One region of the Marinomonas posidonica IVIA-Po-181 genome, then DNA from elsewhere that is predicted to be linked to it. Evidence: predicted binding sites of a transcription regulator. Region 1 holds the regulator's gene; the other holds the start of a gene.
The links. Region 1 encodes LexA, which represses DNA repair genes until DNA is damaged. Its sites were predicted from a motif close to TACTGTNTANNTANACAGTA; they were not measured.
Positions count from the first base shown of each region.

Region 2: a site for LexA is predicted at 1,757-1,776, ahead of MAR181_RS13620 (carboxylate/amino acid/amine transporter). Genes of this name have one in related genera too.

Region 1 is NC_015559.1:2,033,226-2,037,313, reverse strand. It holds gene topA (type I DNA topoisomerase) at 1-1,411, shown strand, start outside; gene MAR181_RS09555 (DUF6586 family protein) at 1,408-1,875, shown strand; gene MAR181_RS09550 (hypothetical protein) at 1,877-2,140, shown strand; gene lexA (transcriptional repressor LexA) at 2,209-2,832, opposite strand; gene dinG (ATP-dependent DNA helicase DinG) at 2,903-4,088, shown strand, end outside.
Region 2 is NC_015559.1:2,955,088-2,959,175, reverse strand. It holds gene MAR181_RS13625 (YccT family protein) at 21-740, shown strand; gene MAR181_RS13620 (carboxylate/amino acid/amine transporter) at 809-1,696, opposite strand; gene MAR181_RS13615 (OmpW family outer membrane protein) at 2,035-2,646, shown strand; gene MAR181_RS13610 (MarR family winged helix-turn-helix transcriptional regulator) at 2,835-3,284, opposite strand; gene MAR181_RS13605 (DUF2798 domain-containing protein) at 3,388-3,837, shown strand; gene modC (molybdenum ABC transporter ATP-binding protein) at 3,844-4,088, opposite strand, start outside.

The DNA of each region.
Region 1 (4,088 bases):
ATTTATGGCCTGTCAAATGACGCCTGCTGAATACACTTCTACCACGATTACCGTGGTGGCAGAGGAATACGAATTTAAAGCGAAAGGGCGTATTTTGCGCTTTGATGGTTACACCAGAGCCATGCAAACGGTTGTGAAGAAAGGCGAAGATAATATCTTGCCTGATGTGACTCAGGGTGAGTTTTTAGATCTCAAAGAGTTGCTACCTGAGCAACACTTTACCAAACCTGTGGCTCGATTCAGCGAAGCCAGCTTGGTGAAAGAATTGGAAAAGCGTGGTATTGGTCGACCTTCAACCTACGCGTCTATTATCTCGACCATTCAAGATCGTGGTTATGTTCGAGTTGAAAATCGTCGTTTCTATGCAGAGAAAATGGGAGACATTGTCACCGATCGATTGGTTGGCAGTTTCTCATCCTTGATGGACTTTAGTTTTACGGCGCAAATGGAAGAGCGTTTGGATGAAATCGCTGAAGGGGATAAAGACTGGATTCAAACTCTGAATGCTTTCTATCGTGACTTTAGCAATGTGTTGGCAAAAGCGGAGTCGCCCGATGACGGCATGATGCTAAATGAGCCAACGCCGACGGATGTTGAATGCCCAACATGCAGTCGTCCTATGCAGATTCGTACCGCCAGCACAGGGGTCTTCATGTCTTGCTCTGGCTATGCTTTACCGCCTAAAGAGCGTTGCAAGGCCACTATTAATCTTATTCGTGGCGATGAAGCGGTTGCGGTCGACGATGAAGAAGGTGAATCTAAGGCGCTGATCAATAAGCATCGCTGTAAGATTTGTGGCTCTGCCATGGACAGTTATTTGATGGACGAGCATCGCAAACTGCATGTTTGTGGTAATAACCCATCTTGTACCGGTTACGAAGTGGAAGCGGGCAGCTTCAAAATCAAAGGCTACGATGGGCCGGTGATTGAGTGTGATAAATGCAGTTCAGAAATGCAGCTTAAGACGGGGCGCTTTGGTAAGTATTTTGGCTGTACCAATGAAGAGTGTAAGAATACTCGTAAGCTGCTTAAAAGCGGTGAAGTTGCGCCGCCTAAGATGGACCCAGTGCCTATGCCGGACTTGGCTTGTCAGAAGGTGGAGGATCATTACGTGTTGCGTGATGGTGCAACTGGTTTGTTCTTGGCCGCTAGCCAATTCCCTCGTAAACGCGAAACCCGTGCGCCTTATGTGAAAGAATTGATTCCATATATGGATCAAATTGATCCAAAATATCATTTTTTCGCAGATGCGCCCGTTGCTGATTCAGAAGGCCGTTCTACCTTGATTCGTTATAGTCGTAAAACCAAAGAGCAATACATTATGACGGAAAATGAAGGCAAACCAACGGGGTGGAAAGCTTTTTATGATGGCGGTAAATGGGTCATCGAAGAAGGTAAAAAGAAAAAATGATCAGCGTAAGTTATGCCAGTGTAACGAATCAAAGGCTTGATGCTGCAAAGCGTTTACTGGCACTTGCTCAGTCAAGTGACGAAGCTTGGCTGGTCAGTAGTCTTGAAGGCTCGGCTTTGTTTCAATTACGCAGTGCCTTCAATGGTTTGTTGCAAGAAGTTGCACAGAGTTATGCATTGTCTGATTGTTTGGATGTGATTACATTGGCCTCTGAAGCCGAAGCCAAGCAGTCTGTTGTACCGGTTCTGTCAGAGTTAAAGGACTTAATAAGTCAGTCTAGATCTTGGTGTTGCCAGCTTCTGAGTGCTTATCAGCAACAATTAGAGTGTCATTTGGTTCAATCATCTTTTGGCCGAACGGACCTTATTGGTTCTGGTGGGGATGATGGTGCCTCAATGCAATTGTATTTGACCAAGCTAACTGACTTGGTGTTACGTTTTAGAGAAGAGTCATCTGAGTATTAATATGAAAGAGTCATACCTTGAAATTGTTGAGCTGGAAAACGGCGATATTGTATTACGCCCAGCCAGTGACAGTGGCGAGGAAACAGAGCCGTTAGCAACCCTGAAAATTTCAGACACGACACGGTCTTATTTGCAGGATCGTTATTTTGAATTGGCAAAATGCATGTTTCATGCAGGGATTGATTTTGTGTATTCGGATGAGTCTATGGCTGATGAAGGGTTGGATTACATGGACGATGATTTCCGTCCTAAAATTCTTCATTAATGATTTTAAACAAGATCAACAAAAAAAAGGTGGCTTTAGGCCACCTTTTTTATGATGTGTATTGGCTTTTATAGTCCTTGTCGAATAACGCCGACAGACAGGCCTTCGATTGCAAACTCTTCGCTCTCAAGGTCCACAACAATGTCCTGGTAGTCTTCGTTTTCAGGAATTAATCGAACAATGCGTCCTTTTTGCTCGAAGCGTTTAACGGTGACTTCATCGCCAATGCGGGCAACGACAATTTGCCCATTGCGAACCGTATTGGTTTTGTGGACGGCCAATAAATCACCTTCCATAATGCCAATGTTTTTCATGCTGGTGCCGGAAACCGACAAGAAATAATCTGCTTTCGGTGAGAACATATTACCTGGAACAGTAACATGGGTATCTATGTTCTCTTGAGCCAATATAGGGTATCCTGCGGCCACTTTACCGATAACGGGCAAACCTAACTCGTCTTCTGGAGCGTTGTTTTCGGAAGACTCAACCAATCGAATGCCACGAGAAGCGCCGGACAGCATTTCAATTGCGCCTTTTTTGCAGAGGGCTTTTAAGTGTTCTTCAGCCGCATTTGGGGATTTAAAGCCAAGTCGTTTCGCGATTTCCGCACGGGTAGGTGGGAATCCGGTTTCATTAATAAACTCGCGAATGGTATCGAGTACATCAGATTGTCTTTTGGTTAATTTAATCATGGCACTATCTGGTTGTTTATACAGTAACTGTTATTATATACAGCATTCTTAACGATTCTCAATAAAATAAATGCTTTCAGACGAATTAAAAAATAAAATCCAATCAGCCTATCGCGATATGCTGGATGCCAAATCCCATAAACCAAGGGTTGGTCAGCGCCAAATGATAGGTGCGATCGCGCGTACGTTGGGAAACATTAAACAAGGTACCGAGGGAGAGCGGCTAGATGAAAAACATGTGGCAGTCATCGAGGCAGGGACGGGAACAGGTAAAACCTTATCCTATTGTCTTGCTGTCATTCCTATTGCAAAGGCAAGAGGATTAAAGCTTGTTATCTCAACAGCCACCGTGGCTCTGCAAGAACAAATTCTCCATAAAGACTTACCTGATATCTTGTCCAATACCGAGGTAAATTTTAAGTACACCTTAGCGAAAGGTCGCGGTCGCTATCTTTGTCTCAACAATCTGGAGGCTTTTCTAGGCACACAAGAGCAGGCTATGGACGATATGTTTGCCGGTTTGTTTGAGCAGCACCTCCAATCGGATGATGTCAATACTGTGCTTTATCAAGAGATGGATGAAGCATTAAGTAAAGGTAAATGGGATGGTGATAAAGATAATTGGGAAGGTATTATTCGAGAGCTAGACTGGCGTCGCTTAACGACTGACCATCAACAATGCACGAATCGTAATTGTGCCAATTATTCGGCCTGTCCATTTTTTAAAGCCCGTGCCGAGATTGAAGTGGCTGATGTCATCGTCGCGAACCATGACCTTGTGCTGGCGGATTTGTCCTTAGGTGGTGGTGCTATTCTGACGCCGCCGAAAGAAACCATTTATGTGTTCGATGAGGGCCATCACCTGCCTGATAAAGCCATAGGGCATTTCCGTCATGAGGTCAGGTTGCAGCAAAGTATTAGCTGGCTTAGACAATTGGAAAAGAATTTGGTGAATTTGAAGCAGGAGCTTACCGATGAGGTGAGTTTAACGGGTCAATTGCTGATTAAAATGCCGCAACAGATTCAGACTATTGTCAATTTCATCCAATACGCTCAGCAAGGCTTATCACCTTATATTAATGGTTTGGGATTGGATCAGAATAATAATCAGCATCGATTTGAGTTTGGTGTGGTGCCTGATGAGTTGAAGCAATTGGCATACAGTTTGTCGACCAGCTATCAAAAATTATTTAATAGCGTTGAAAGCATTCAGGACGAATGCAAAAAAGCCAAGCAGAATGAGGGTATGGGTGTGA
Region 2 (4,088 bases), 920 kb from region 1:
TTACGCTCTAAGGAATGAAAATGCTGAAGAAAAAATGGCTAGCCTACATAAGTTTTATCATGTCGACTTTTACCACCTTGTCGGCGTACGGTGAAACCTTAGAAGTGCCTAAATGGTTCGAAATAATGTATGTGGATCAACAGTCTGCAAAGCAGTTTGGTAACGATTTTGAAGTGTCGTTAACACCAGGACAACATCAAATTGTGTTGCGTTTTAATAAAATTTTGCGCACTGGTGGCGATTCGGAAGTGTTTCAATCAGAGCCTATAGTGATGGATGTCGAAGTGGCTCAAGGTGCCTACTTACAGCTCAAAGCGCCTTATATATCATCGGTTCGACAAGCCGAAAAATATGCCGATGAGCCAACTTTTACGCTTCATGATGAAGCCAGTGGTCGTGATGTGAGCTACCAAAAAAGGTTGTTGAAAGAAAAGTCAGGTTTGCAAAATTTGCGTGATTATCTGGTTGAAGTGAAGCAACTTAATAATAGTGCTTACGATGCGAGCAAGGGGCCGGGTGCCGCCCCCGTTCGTATGGAGACGGATCCAGCGTTAGAGATGATGAAATTCTGGTACAACAAATCTGATACCGCGACGCGAAAAGCCATGCGAATTTGGATTGCGGATGATCAATACCAAGCCAATGTGTCAAATATACAGTTGGAAATGATGATGTTGTGGTACAACAAGGCTGACGATGGAACGAAGAAAACCTTTCAGGTTTGGTTGGTGAACGAATAACAAAAGTACCACTTAATCGTGCCAATACAAAGTGCTGTCAACCTGCTGTATTGGCACGTTTGAGTTGTCTAGTGTGATTCGCTTAACCGGTTGGCTCTTGCGGCAATTTTTTGATTAAATTTATCATTTACCCAAAGTGCCAATAGTATGATGCCACCACCAATGGCCAATCGCATAATATCGGCATCACGATTCCAAAAGAGCACATTGACTAAGATTCCGGCCGGAATCAACAGATTGTTGGCGACGGCCAGTGTTCCTATGTTGACTAATGTCGCTCCTTTATTCCAAGCAAAATACCCCAGCCCAGAAGCGACAATGCCAAGATACGTCAAAATGGCCCATTGTAGTGTGGTCGTTGGGAGTTTTTCTGGGTTGCCCATGGCCAAATAACATGGAATCACAACCGCCAGAGCACCGATGAAAAACCAGCCAAAAACGGTTCTTTGAGGCAAATCAGGGCGCTGTTTCTCAATCACACGTTTGTAGCCCACCTGTCCTGCGGCAAAGCAAAGGTTAGCGCCTTGTACAATCAACAGGCCTTTGATGAAGCCATCGTCAACGCCTTGATAACGAATAGCAACGGCCCCCAGAATGGCCAATAAGGCGCTGATGGCAAAACCCACATTAAGTCGACGATCTAGAATGTCATTCAATAGCGTGACATACAAAGGGGTCATAACGGTGAAGAGAAGGACTTCAGGTACGGACAAATAAAGGAACGATTGGTAATAAAAACCATACATGATACCAAGCTGTAATGCCCCGCAAATCATCAGTAATAAGGCAATTTTAGCTTCTATTTGACGTAATTTTAGAAAAGGTAAAAACACCAGAGTGGCTAATGAAACACGCATGAGTACCGAAAACCAAGCGTCGACTTGCCCAGCAAGATAAACACCAATCAAGCTAAAGGAAAAGGCCCACAATAGGGTCACGGCGAGAAGTATTGGCATGAACTTAGATCCCGTTAATGAAGTTGTCGCTAAGTTTACTGGCTTCTATTAAAGAGGGAAAGCTGTTTACTTTTTCAATTATAAAAGTTTACTGATGGTTTTCTGGACAATATCCATGCCGCTAGTCAGTTTTTGTTTGGTTTAATGAAAATTGTCTTATTGTGAATTATTTGTGGCAATAGAGCTTTTTTTGACATAGGAGTTTATTGCTTGTCATGGTCTATCTTTGGTGCCTAGAACCTTGATCTAGATTAATTTTTTCTTTTTTTGAGCGAGTAGTTTAGTGGCTAACACTTTGTTCTATCTAAATACTATGTTCAATAAGAAAGGAGTTGATTATGAAAGCGATCTATCCATTGGTTTTAGCCTCTGTATTGTGTTCTTCGTTTGCTTTGGCGCACGATGCTGGCGACTGGTTTGTGCGTGGTGGTCTGGCGACTGTGATACCAAATGAAAGCAGTGACGACGTGGTGGGCAGCGGTGAATTGGAATTGAATAATGATACCCAAGTGGGGGTGACGCTGACTTACATGTTGTCAGACAAGTTAGGTTTGGAAGTGTTAGCAGCAACGCCATTTACTCATGATGTGTCGACACGTGACCTTGGTAAAGTGGCTGAAGTCTCTCATTTACCACCTTCTTTTATGGCGCAATATTACTTTGGTGAAGCAAACAGTCAGATTCGACCTTATATTGGCGCAGGTTTGAACTACACGATCTTCTTTGACGAAGAGGGTAAAGGTGATTTAGCAGGCACGGATGTGAGTTTAGATAACTCTTTAGGTTTAGCCGCTCAGGTTGGTGTTGATGTCACTTTTGCTGAGAATTGGTTTGCTAACGCTTCAGTTTGGTATATGGACATTAATACCGATGTGGAGACAGCAGTTGGTACAATCGATGCTGACATTGACCCGATTACTTTTATGGCCAGTGTTGGTTACACTTTCTAGTAGTTGAAGTGTCTTAAAAGCCCTTAGCAATATTGCTAAGGGCTTTTATTTTGCCTTTATACTGATCCATAATGTGCGCCAATTTACGGTTTAAGTAGTCAGTAGGTTAGCGGAAAGTCTGGTGTCATTTGGGCAAGTATTTGGGGCTTCTTTGATGACGCAGGAAAGTGCCGATGTTGCTCATGATTTCAACCACATTTAGCATTAAATTCATTGATATTGTGAATCATTTTTTGACCAATGATTAAAAAATCATTCAATTCCTCTTCTGTTAAGCCCGTTTTCAAAGCGTTCAACGCAGCATAGTCCGCCTGCTGAAGTGTTGTAAAAACGGTTTCACCTTGTTCCGTTAAGGTCAGTATTTGGCTGCGTTTATCTTTCGGGTTGGGGTGCCTTTCTATCAGTCCTTGATCAATCACTTCTTTTAATAAACGAGTGATTTGCCCTTTATCTTTGTAGGTAATCTCTGCAATTGAATGAGCTGTACATTCCGCTGTGTCATGGACCGTTTTGAGCATCAGGAAAGATAAAGGCGTCATTTTGAGCTGATGATGCTTCATAGTCTGTTTCATAGATTGTTGAAGGGCATTGATGGTATGGATAAACATCAGTTGCAACTTAGATTCGAGTTGAGACATAAACACTCCAAGATAGTTGACAAAGTCAACATATAGCATAATAATTGACATTATCAACTACTTTTTGTTGGTAAACAACTAGAATTCCCCCGAGAGAATACCTATGTCAAAAATGCTTCAAAAAATTGCTATTATTGCCTGCCTTGTTATGGTCATGGGTGGCACGCTGACTTTCGTGATGACCTGGCGTAATCTGGGTTTTGGCGAAGGTTTCATGATGGCCTGGTTATCATCATTTGCTTTGTGTGTGTTGTGCATTGCACCGATCGGTGGGGTGATTTCGTATTTAGTGCATCATTTGGTGGATGGGGCTTTGCCAAATATATCTAAGCTGAAGCAAGACCTCGTGTTTGGTTTGATTATGGCGCTGATTATGGAATCCATTATGGCCATAGTAACCACATTAAATGTACACGGATTGCTTGCGTTAGAGGCGTTTATCAAACAATGGAGTGCGACACTTCTAACAGCATTGCCAATGGGCATCGTTTTTTCAATTGTGATGTCTTTGGTAATTAAGCGCCGTCTGGCGGCTTTTTGGGCAAAAGTCTAATTGGGCTTAGCGACAGAGTGCAACGGACTTGATCTGAGCGATTACTGGCATCCCAATAGTTAGCCCCAATTGCTGAGCGGAAAAACTGGTAATTCTGGAAACAATAGGGGTGTCATCAACCAAAAGCCTTACTTGGGTCATACTAGGGTTGCTAGTTTCTTGTTGTAGATCATCAATCACAGCAAAGAGACGATTCAGAATACTGGATTGATCCGAATGGGTTAAGCTCAGGCTGACGTCTCTGGCTTGAA